Frondihabitans sp. PAMC 28766: one gene and its partner. The protein of the gene in region 2 binds, or shares a complex with, the protein of the main gene of each other region. Links are inferred from orthologs where the notes say so. Each region holds a gene or a part of one and is shown on either strand. Other genes may lie near its edges.

What was found.
Region 1: the proteins of dnaG (region 2) and dnaB are in contact, whole or in part, in a crystal structure (PDB 2R6A), measured with the Geobacillus stearothermophilus proteins. The link is inferred for Frondihabitans sp. PAMC 28766 from one-to-one orthologs. Residues at the interface, in WP_049624496.1 of Geobacillus stearothermophilus: Lys456, Leu457, Leu458, Pro459, Ala460, Asn463, Ala464, Leu467, Leu535, Leu536, Ile537, Ala538, Gln544, Glu545, Asp548, Tyr549, His552; in WP_033016901.1 of Geobacillus stearothermophilus: Ser13, Glu15, Ala16, Gln18, Glu91, Leu92, Asp94, Ala95, Val96, Pro97, Thr98, Ala99, Ala100, Asn101, Tyr104, Tyr105, Ile108.

The regions. Positions count from the first base shown.
Region 1 is NZ_CP014513.1:844,944-849,127, forward strand. What follows is about bases 955-3,824. They hold dnaB (replicative DNA helicase), read right to left. Parts: upstream 3,088-3,824; coding sequence 1,822-3,087; downstream 955-1,821. Outside these bases: AX769_RS04080 (helix-turn-helix domain-containing protein), read left to right, coding at 87-773; rplI (50S ribosomal protein L9), read right to left, coding at 4,020-4,184. UniProt on the Escherichia coli protein: The main replicative DNA helicase, it participates in initiation and elongation during chromosome replication. Travels ahead of the DNA replisome, separating dsDNA into templates for DNA synthesis.
Region 2 is NZ_CP014513.1:2,942,522-2,946,707, reverse strand. The notes cover bases 963-3,834. They hold dnaG (DNA primase), read left to right. Parts: upstream 963-1,380; coding sequence 1,381-3,288; downstream 3,289-3,834. Other genes in these bases: AX769_RS14070 (ATP-binding cassette domain-containing protein), read left to right, coding at 3,307-3,834; AX769_RS14080 (deoxyguanosinetriphosphate triphosphohydrolase), read left to right, coding at 963-1,349. Also shown: more of AX769_RS14080, read left to right, coding at 69-962; more of AX769_RS14070, read left to right, coding at 3,835-4,186. UniProt on the Escherichia coli protein: RNA polymerase that catalyzes the synthesis of short RNA molecules used as primers for DNA polymerase during DNA replication.

The DNA of each region.
Region 1 (4,184 bases), 2.1 Mb from region 2 along the record:
AAGTCGAATGTGGGGGATTGAAGCGTCCGTGAGGCGTTACAGTCGGCGCATGTGGTGCAGGAAACCCGCGATCGAATGGAGAGTTCGTGCGTGAACCGTCGGCCGCCGATCTCCACGCCGGGCGATGGAACCCGGAGGATTTGTCGGACTCGGCCTCCATCAACAAGCTGATTGCGGCGAGAGTGGAGGCTGCCCGAATTGACCAGGGCCTCAGCCGGGATGACGTCGCAGCAACTCTCGGTATTTCCGAACGCTCCTACATCCGGAACTTGAAGGGTGAGCGGCCGTTCAATGCCGTCCAACTCCTTCGCCTGAGCGAGCGTCTCAAGGTTTCCGTGCAGGCCCTGCTGGACCTCTCGCTCCCAACGATGTCGATTCGACAGCACCTAGCGAGTGTCTCGCGCGGACGCAAATACACGCAGCTGTCTCTGTCGATGAAACAGGCGAGCGCCTTCCTGGTGGAGTTCACCTCTGAGAGCGACACTGAAGGGTCCACCAGTCATCACGGAGAGGAAACAATCGCCGTCACGTCAGGGACGGCCCTCCTTTTCCTCGAAGGGCGAACAGTCGAGGTGGGGGAAGGGCACTCCATCCGCATTCCTCCGAATGTGCCTCATTCGATCAACCTGAAACCCGGATGCGAAACACTCGTAGTCCATTGGTATCTCGATGCTGCCGGCCAGCGGGAACATCTGCCTCGTGCAGAGGACGTCGCCCGACTCGATCGCGCCTTGAAGCGGTCTGTGCCGCGAAAGAACGCTTCACCGACCTAGTGGCCCCCGCCCGCAATAACTGACTTCAGGGAGTAGGGACCATCCCCAAGCCCTGCTCGATTCAAATGCCAATGAACTGCCTGCATCGCCGTTCGTGTCCTGATGGTCCCGGAACTGTCCTTCCCTTGCCGGCCCAGGCGCGCGAAGACACGATCGTCAGTCCCTGCCTGAAAAGCTGGCCCCGCGCACAGATGCATATTGGACGTCGCTTGGCTTTGTGCTGCTAAGACCTCCGGGTGGTTGCAGTCACGGCTCGATACCCGAACCCACCTGGTCAAGGCACACGGCGCGCAAACGAGGGGCGTGGCAGCCCGTTGGATACTTGAAGCGTCCTCGTGGTCCTCCTGAGATCCAGGCAGCGACAATGTGATGCCGGCGGCGGATAGCGCAATTTCCCCGAAGCGAATGGACAGAAGGTCCCGCACACCAAGGCCCGTCCCGCGGGCGAGGAGAATCAACGCTGAATACCCCACCGCGCTACGAGCGCCCCGGCCCCGCGTGTTAGCCATTCGCGAAAGAACGATCTGCAAATCGTGATCGCTGAAAACACGCTCACTCTCACCCGCGGTACGTCCCCGCTGTTCGTTTGTAACTAAACCCAACTCGTCAAGCAGCTGTGTGCGATCCACCCAGTGCCTTCGGCGCATCATCGACCCCTTCGAACGACTGTCAGCGAACACGAGATCGAGGAACGCATCCGCACTCGTCCTCGTCAACCGCCGACGACCCGCACCAGTCACACCCGTCGCCAGATAGGCAAGAAAGCCTGACACGTCGCGCGGGTCGAAGGGGAGCGCCCAAACAGCCTCTAAGTCCGACTCGCTGAGCTCATAGCTGTCGCGCATCCAATCGCGGAAGGCGACGAAGGACGAAACCGCCAGCCGCCCCTGAGTCAAGAAACACCCACCAAGCCCACGATCGGCTTGGACGATCGGCCGACTAAACATGACCAAGAGCAGAAGGCTGTCAAAAAATGATTCCGTCCGATTTGGCGGAATTCGGACTCAATCATTTGGAAAGGACAAGATCACTTACGGCCGACACACAACTACGACATCGAAGGCATATCCACGAACCGCGAGAACATGCCGTGGAAGGCGACGGTGATGGTGTCGGTGGGGCCGTTGCGGTGCTTGGCGACGATGAAGTCGGCCTCGCCCTGGCGCGGGTTGTCCTTCTCGTAGGCGGACTCGCGGTGCAGGAGGATGACCATGTCGGCATCCTGCTCGAGCGAGCCCGACTCGCGGAGGTCGCTGATCGCGGGCTTCTTGTCGGCGCGCTGCTCGGGGCCACGGTTGAGCTGCGAGAGGGCGATGACGGGCACCTGCAGCTCTTTGGCCATCAGCTTGAGGGCTCGCGAGAACTCGGACACCTCCTGCTGGCGGCTCTCGACCTTCTTGCCGGAGGTCATCAGCTGGAGGTAGTCGATGACGACGAGCTTGAGGCCGACCTGCTGCTTGAGGCGACGGCACTTCGCGCGGATCTCGACGAGCGTCATGTTGGGGGAGTCGTCGATGTAGAAGGGGGCGTCGTTGATCCTGCCCCGGGTCTGCGCGATGGTCGTCCAGTCGCGGGAGTCGACGGTGCCCTTGCGCATGTTCTGCAGGGGCACGCTCGACTCGGCGGAGAGGAGACGCATGGCGATCTCGCTGCGCCCCATCTCGAGTGAGAAGAAGACGGAGGGCTGGTTGTATTTGATGGACGCCGCACGGCACAGGTCGAGAGCGAGCGTCGACTTGCCGAGCGCGGGGCGCGCGGCGACGATGATCAGCTGGCCGGGGTGCAGGCCGTTCGTGAGGGCGTCGAGCTGGGCGAAGCCAGTCGGCACACCCGTCATCTGGCCGTCTCGGCCTTTGGCGGCCTCGATCTCGTCGATGGCGACGGTGACGGCGTCGGTGAGCGGAACGTAGTCTTCGGTCTGGACGCCGCCCGCGACGTTGTAGACCTCGGCCTGAGCGTTGTTGACGAGGTCGATGACCTCGCCCTCGCTGGCGTAGCCCATCTGCACGATGCGCGTGCCGGCCTCCACGAGGCGGCGCAGGACGGCCTTCTCGGCGACGATGGACGCGTAGTAGCCGGCGTTCGCCGCGGTCGGCACGAGGCCGGTGAGCGTGTGGAGGTATTCCGCCCCGCCGGCGCGGGTGAGTTCGCCCGCCTTGGTGAGCTCGTCGGTGACGGCGATGACGTCGGTGGGCTCGCCGTGCGAGTAGAGGCCCATGATCGCGTTGAAGATGACCTCGTGCTTGGGCAGGTAGAAGTCGGCCGCGCGAACCGTCTCGATCACGTCGGCCGTGGCGTCTTTCGAGAGCAGCATGCCACCGATGGCACTCTGCTCGGCGAGGAGGTCGTGCGGGGGAGTGCGGCGGTCGTAGCCCGACCCCGAGCCGCCGTCGTAGCCCGCCGACTCCGGCCGGCCCTCGCTGCTGTCGCTGGGGGCGAGTCCGAGATGGGCTATCGACACGGAGGCCTCCTGCGAGCGGTTGAGTGACTGGACGTGCTGAGAACGTTCTACCGCCACCCTCCGACACCCTCGTCGGCAGAACGATCGAACACGCCGACAGGGCAGACGAGAGCATCGCAGCGAAGCACCCTGAACAGGCCTCGGACGACGGTTTCGCAGCCTCCCTAGTAGGCGCTGTCACACACTAGGGACTTGACCCCCACCGGGACAAACTGCCCTGTGGATAACGATGTGGACAATATGGGAGAAACGCCGGGAAAGTCTGGGGACAACTGTGGACAAACCTGTGGAGGAGAAAGTATTTCGGGGCTTTAATCACCGCTTGACCTGGGATTTCCCGTTCCACACCCCATGTGTGCAAAGTAGTGTAAATCGAGGGTTGAAGGTTGCGCCTCAGGGGGTCGCCTGTGCACAAATAACTTGACACGGTGACCCCTGCGGCGCTAGCGGACGACACGGATCGACCGACGTGCGGCCGGTTTTCCTCCCCCACAAGCCGGAGGGTTTTCCTCCCCCACAAGCCGGAGGGGCTGTCGGCCGTGGAAGGCCGGGAGGAGATCCGGGCCAGCCATCCTCCCGAAGGGCCGTGAAACGGGGCCACATCCTCCCCGGAGGCCGCTGAGGGGGCAGAAGTCCTCCCCGAGGACCCTCGCATCCTCCCGAACCCCCCATCCTCCCGAAACCCCGACGCCGCCGACTCCGTTAAACGCCGATAGCGGCACATGCCGAGGCACGTGCCGCTATCGATCCCCGCCGAACGCGAACGAACAGCGAAGGGGGTGAAGCTACTTCTTGGAGACCACGTTCAGGGCGATGGTCGCGACGACGTCTTCGCGCAGACGGATGGTGGCTTCGTGCTCACCGGTCAGCTTGATGGCGGTCGGGATCTCGACCTTGCGCTTGTCGATCGTGCCGACACCCTGCGCCGACACGGCCTCGGCAACGTCGGC
Region 2 (4,186 bases):
ACGACACCTCCGGCTCACCGAGCCCGAGCCCGGCGACGGCGGCTGCGATCAGCGGCTCCGGCTCGCACATGATCTCCGCTGCCACGCAAGCGCTCGGCTACGTCGAGCGCGACACCGAGCGCTGGCTGCCCGAGCAGCACTCGAGCCGCCGCAGCGACTTCGCGCGCGATCGCGCGCGCCTGCTGCACTCCAGTGCGCTCCGCCGACTGGCCGCCAAGACGCAGGTGCTCAGCCCGACGGCCGGCCTCGACTTCGCCCGCAACCGGCTGACGCATTCGCTCGAGGTGGCGCAGGTCGGGCGCGAGCTGGCGACGAGCCTCGGGCTCGACCCCGACGTCGTCGACACGGCGTGCCTCGCGCACGACCTCGGCCACCCGCCGTTCGGCCACAACGGCGAAAAGGCCCTCAACGACTGGGCCGCCGACTTCGGCGGCTTCGAGGGCAACGCTCAGACCCTGCGCCTCCTCACCCGCATCGAGCCGAAGGTGATCGGCCCGGGCGACAGCGAGGGCCCACCGTTCCGCAGCTACGGTTTGAACCTCACCCGCGCCAGCCTCGACGCCAGCTGCAAGTACCCCTGGCCGACAGCGCAAGGCGTCGCCGACCCGTCGGGCCGGGTGAAGTTCGGCTTCTACGACGACGACACCCCCGCCTTCGAATGGCTGCGCCTCGGTGCGCCTCGCCGACAGCGCTGCATCGAAGCCCAGGTGATGGATCTGAGCGACGACATCGCCTACTCGGTGCACGACTTCGAAGACGCCGTCGTCAACGGCTACATCCAGGTCGCCTCGCTTAATGCGCCCGGCGGCCACGAGGGTCTCATCGACTCGATGCACGCCTGGGTCGGCGGCGAGCTGAGCCGCGACGAGCTCGTCGAGGCCTTCAACCGGCTGCGCTCGCTCGACGTCTGGCTCGACTCCTACGACGGCGGCCGCCTCGACCAGGCCCGCCTGAAAAACCTGACCAGTCAGCTGATCGGCCGGTTCGCCGGCTCGGCCGACGAGGCCACTCACGAGCACTACCCGCAGAAGAGCCTCATCCGCTTCTCGGCCAGTGTCGTGATCCCGGCCGACATCATCGGCGAGATCGCGGCTCTCAAAGGCATCGTCGCGGCGTTCGTGATGACCCAGGGCACCCGCCAGCCGATCTACGTCCAGCAGCGCGAGGTGCTCACCGCCCTTGCCGACGCTCTGTGGGAGGGCGGCCCGACCAGCCTCGATCCTGGCTTCGCCCTCGACTGGAGCGAAGCCGGCGACGACGACGCCCGTCGCCGCGTGATCGTCGACCAGGTCGCGTCGCTCACCGACCAGAGCGCGATGGCCTGGCACGACCGCCTGGTACACGCGTGAGCGTGTCGGTGGCCGGCCCTAGGGTGTGCTCATGCCCGGCTTGATCCAGCGAAACGACATCGACGAGGTGCGGTCGCGGGTCAACATCGCCGATGTGGTGGGCGACTACGTCACGCTCAAGGGTGCCGGCATCGGCTCGATGAAGGGCCTGTGCCCCTTCCACGACGAGCGCAGCCCGAGCTTTCACGTGCGACCGCAGGTCGGCCGCTACCACTGCTTCGGCTGCGGCGAAGACGGCGACGTCTTCAGCTTCATCCAGAAGACCGACCACACGACGTTCCAAGAGGCCGTCGAGCGGATGGCCGCGCGCATCAACTTCACGCTGCACTACGAAGACGGCGGGCAGGCCAGCGACCACGGCAACCGCGCACGGTTGCTGGCGGCCAACGAGGCGGCGCGCGAGTTCTTCGTCGAGCACCTCACGGCGGCCGACGCCGACCCCGGTCGTCGCTTCCTGGGCGAACGCGGATTCGACCCCGCTGCGGCGGCGCACTTCGGCGTCGGCTTCGCGCCGAAGTCGTTCGACGCCCTCCGGTCTCATCTGAAGGGCCGCGGCTTCACCGAGGAGGAACTCGTCACCGCCGGCCTCCTCAGCCACGGCGACCGCAACGCGTACGACCGATTCCGCGGGCGGCTGATCTGGCCCATTCGCGACGTCACCGGTGCGACGATCGGCTTCGGTGCTCGCAAGCTGCTCGAAGACGACAACGGGCCGAAATACCTCAACACGCCCGAGACGCCGATCTATCACAAGTCGCAGGTGCTCTACGGGCTCGACCTCGCCCGGCGAGCCATCTCCAAAGACAAGCGCGTCGTGATCGTCGAGGGCTACACCGACGTGATGGCCTGTCACCTCGCGGGGGTCACGACAGCCGTCGCCACCTGCGGAACGAGCTTCGGCGTCGACCACATCAAAGTGCTACGGCCGATGCTCGGCGACAGCCGCGGCTCCGACGTGAGCGCGGCCGGCGAGGTCGTCTTCACCTTCGACCCCGACGAGGCCGGCCAGCGAGCAGCGAGCCGAGCGTTCGCCGAAGAGCAGCGGTTCGCCGCGCAGACCTTCGTCGCGGTCGCGCCCGACGGCCTCGACCCGTGCGACCTCCGACTGAACCGCGGCGACGACGCCGTGCGGCGTCTCGTCGAGGGCAAGCGGCCGATGTTCGAGTTCATGATCAAGCGGGTGCTCGCCGGGCACGACCTCGAGACCGTCGAGGGCCGCGTGGCCGCGCTTCGCGCGTCGGCTCCTGTCGTCGCCGGCATCCGCGACGTGTCGATGACACAGGGCTACGTGCGGTCGCTCGCCGGCTGGCTGGGGCTCGACCCGCCCGAGGTCCAGACCGCGGTCGACTCCGCGCGGCGTGCGGCTGCGCACGCCCCGAAGGCGGTCGAGCGGCTCGCGCCGTCGAGCGGCCCGAACCGTCAGTCGATCACCAGCCTGCCCGAGGTGGTGGTGGTCGACGAGCGGGCGAGCATCCTGCGCCTGCCCGACGACCCCTCGACGAGACTCGAACGAGACGCTCTGATGGCGATCCTGCAGCACCCGCAGAGCGCGCCCCGCGAGCTGACGGTGCAGGCGGCGTTCGCGCAGATGTCGGACGGCTCGCTTTCGACGGTGCGCGACGCGATCGCCGCCACGCTCGACTCCCTCGACGTGCAGGATTTCGTCAGCGCCGTGCTCGAGCAGACCCCTGCCCCGTTCGCGCCGCTGGTGAAAGAGCTGGCCGTCGGGCCGCTGCCCGAGCGCGAGGGCAGCGACATGGTGCTCTACTGCACCGGGGTGCTCTCGTCGCTGGTCGAGCGCGATTTGCTGCACCAGAAGGCCGAGCTGCTCGGCCGCATGCACCGCACCGACGCCAAGGACGACCCCGAGGCGCGGCGCGAGCTGGAGCTGAAGCTGGTGCAGGTGGAGTCGGCGCGTCGGCTCCTCCGCAATGAGTAGGCGCGGCCTAGGCTTGAAATGGTCGGCCCGACGAATGGGCGACTCGACGAGAGAGAGCTCCACCGCGTGACCGCCCCCACCGACCAACCCGACGCCCCGGTGATCACCGCCGACGACCTCTCGCTGGTGTACCCGGCGCGAGGCGGCCGACCCGAGGTGCGCGCGGTCGACGGTGTGACGTTCACTCTCGAGCCCGGCGAGATCCTCGCGGTCCTCGGCGAGAGCGGCTCGGGCAAGTCGACGCTCGCGTTAGGCCTCGCCGGCCTCGCCTACGGCTCGCGACCGCCCGAAGGCCGCCCCCTCGTCGCCGGCGGCGAGCTGACCGTGCTCGGCCAGCGCATCAAGACCATGTCCAAGCGCCGCCGCGACCGACTCACCGGGGCCGTCGGCTACCTGTCGCAGAACGACGGCGACGTGCTCAACCCCGACCTCACCGTCGGCGAGGCCGTCGCCGAGCCGCTCTACGAGCGCGACCGACGCTTCGATCGCAAAGAGGCCGGTCGCCTCGTCGCCAACCTCGTCGACTCGGTGCACCTGCCGCTCAGCACGATGCTCAAGCAGACGTGGGAGCTCAGCGCCGGCCAGCGCCAGCGCATCGCTCTGGCACGCAGCCTCGTGCTCGAGCCGCAGCTGCTCATCGCCGACGAGCCGGCCCGGGGGGTCGACGTGCTCGTGCGGCGATCGGTTCTCGAGCTGCTGCGCACCCTGCACGGCAACCGGCAGTTCTCGGCGGTCGTCGTGACCTCGTCGGTGACCGAGGCCCGCGCCGTCGCCGACCGCATGGCAGTGCTGCGCGAAGGGCGTGTCGTCGGCTACGGCGACATCGACGACGTCCTCGACGATGCCGTCGACCCGTACGTGAAGGCCCTGTCGCAGGCGTCGCCGCTCGACATCGTGC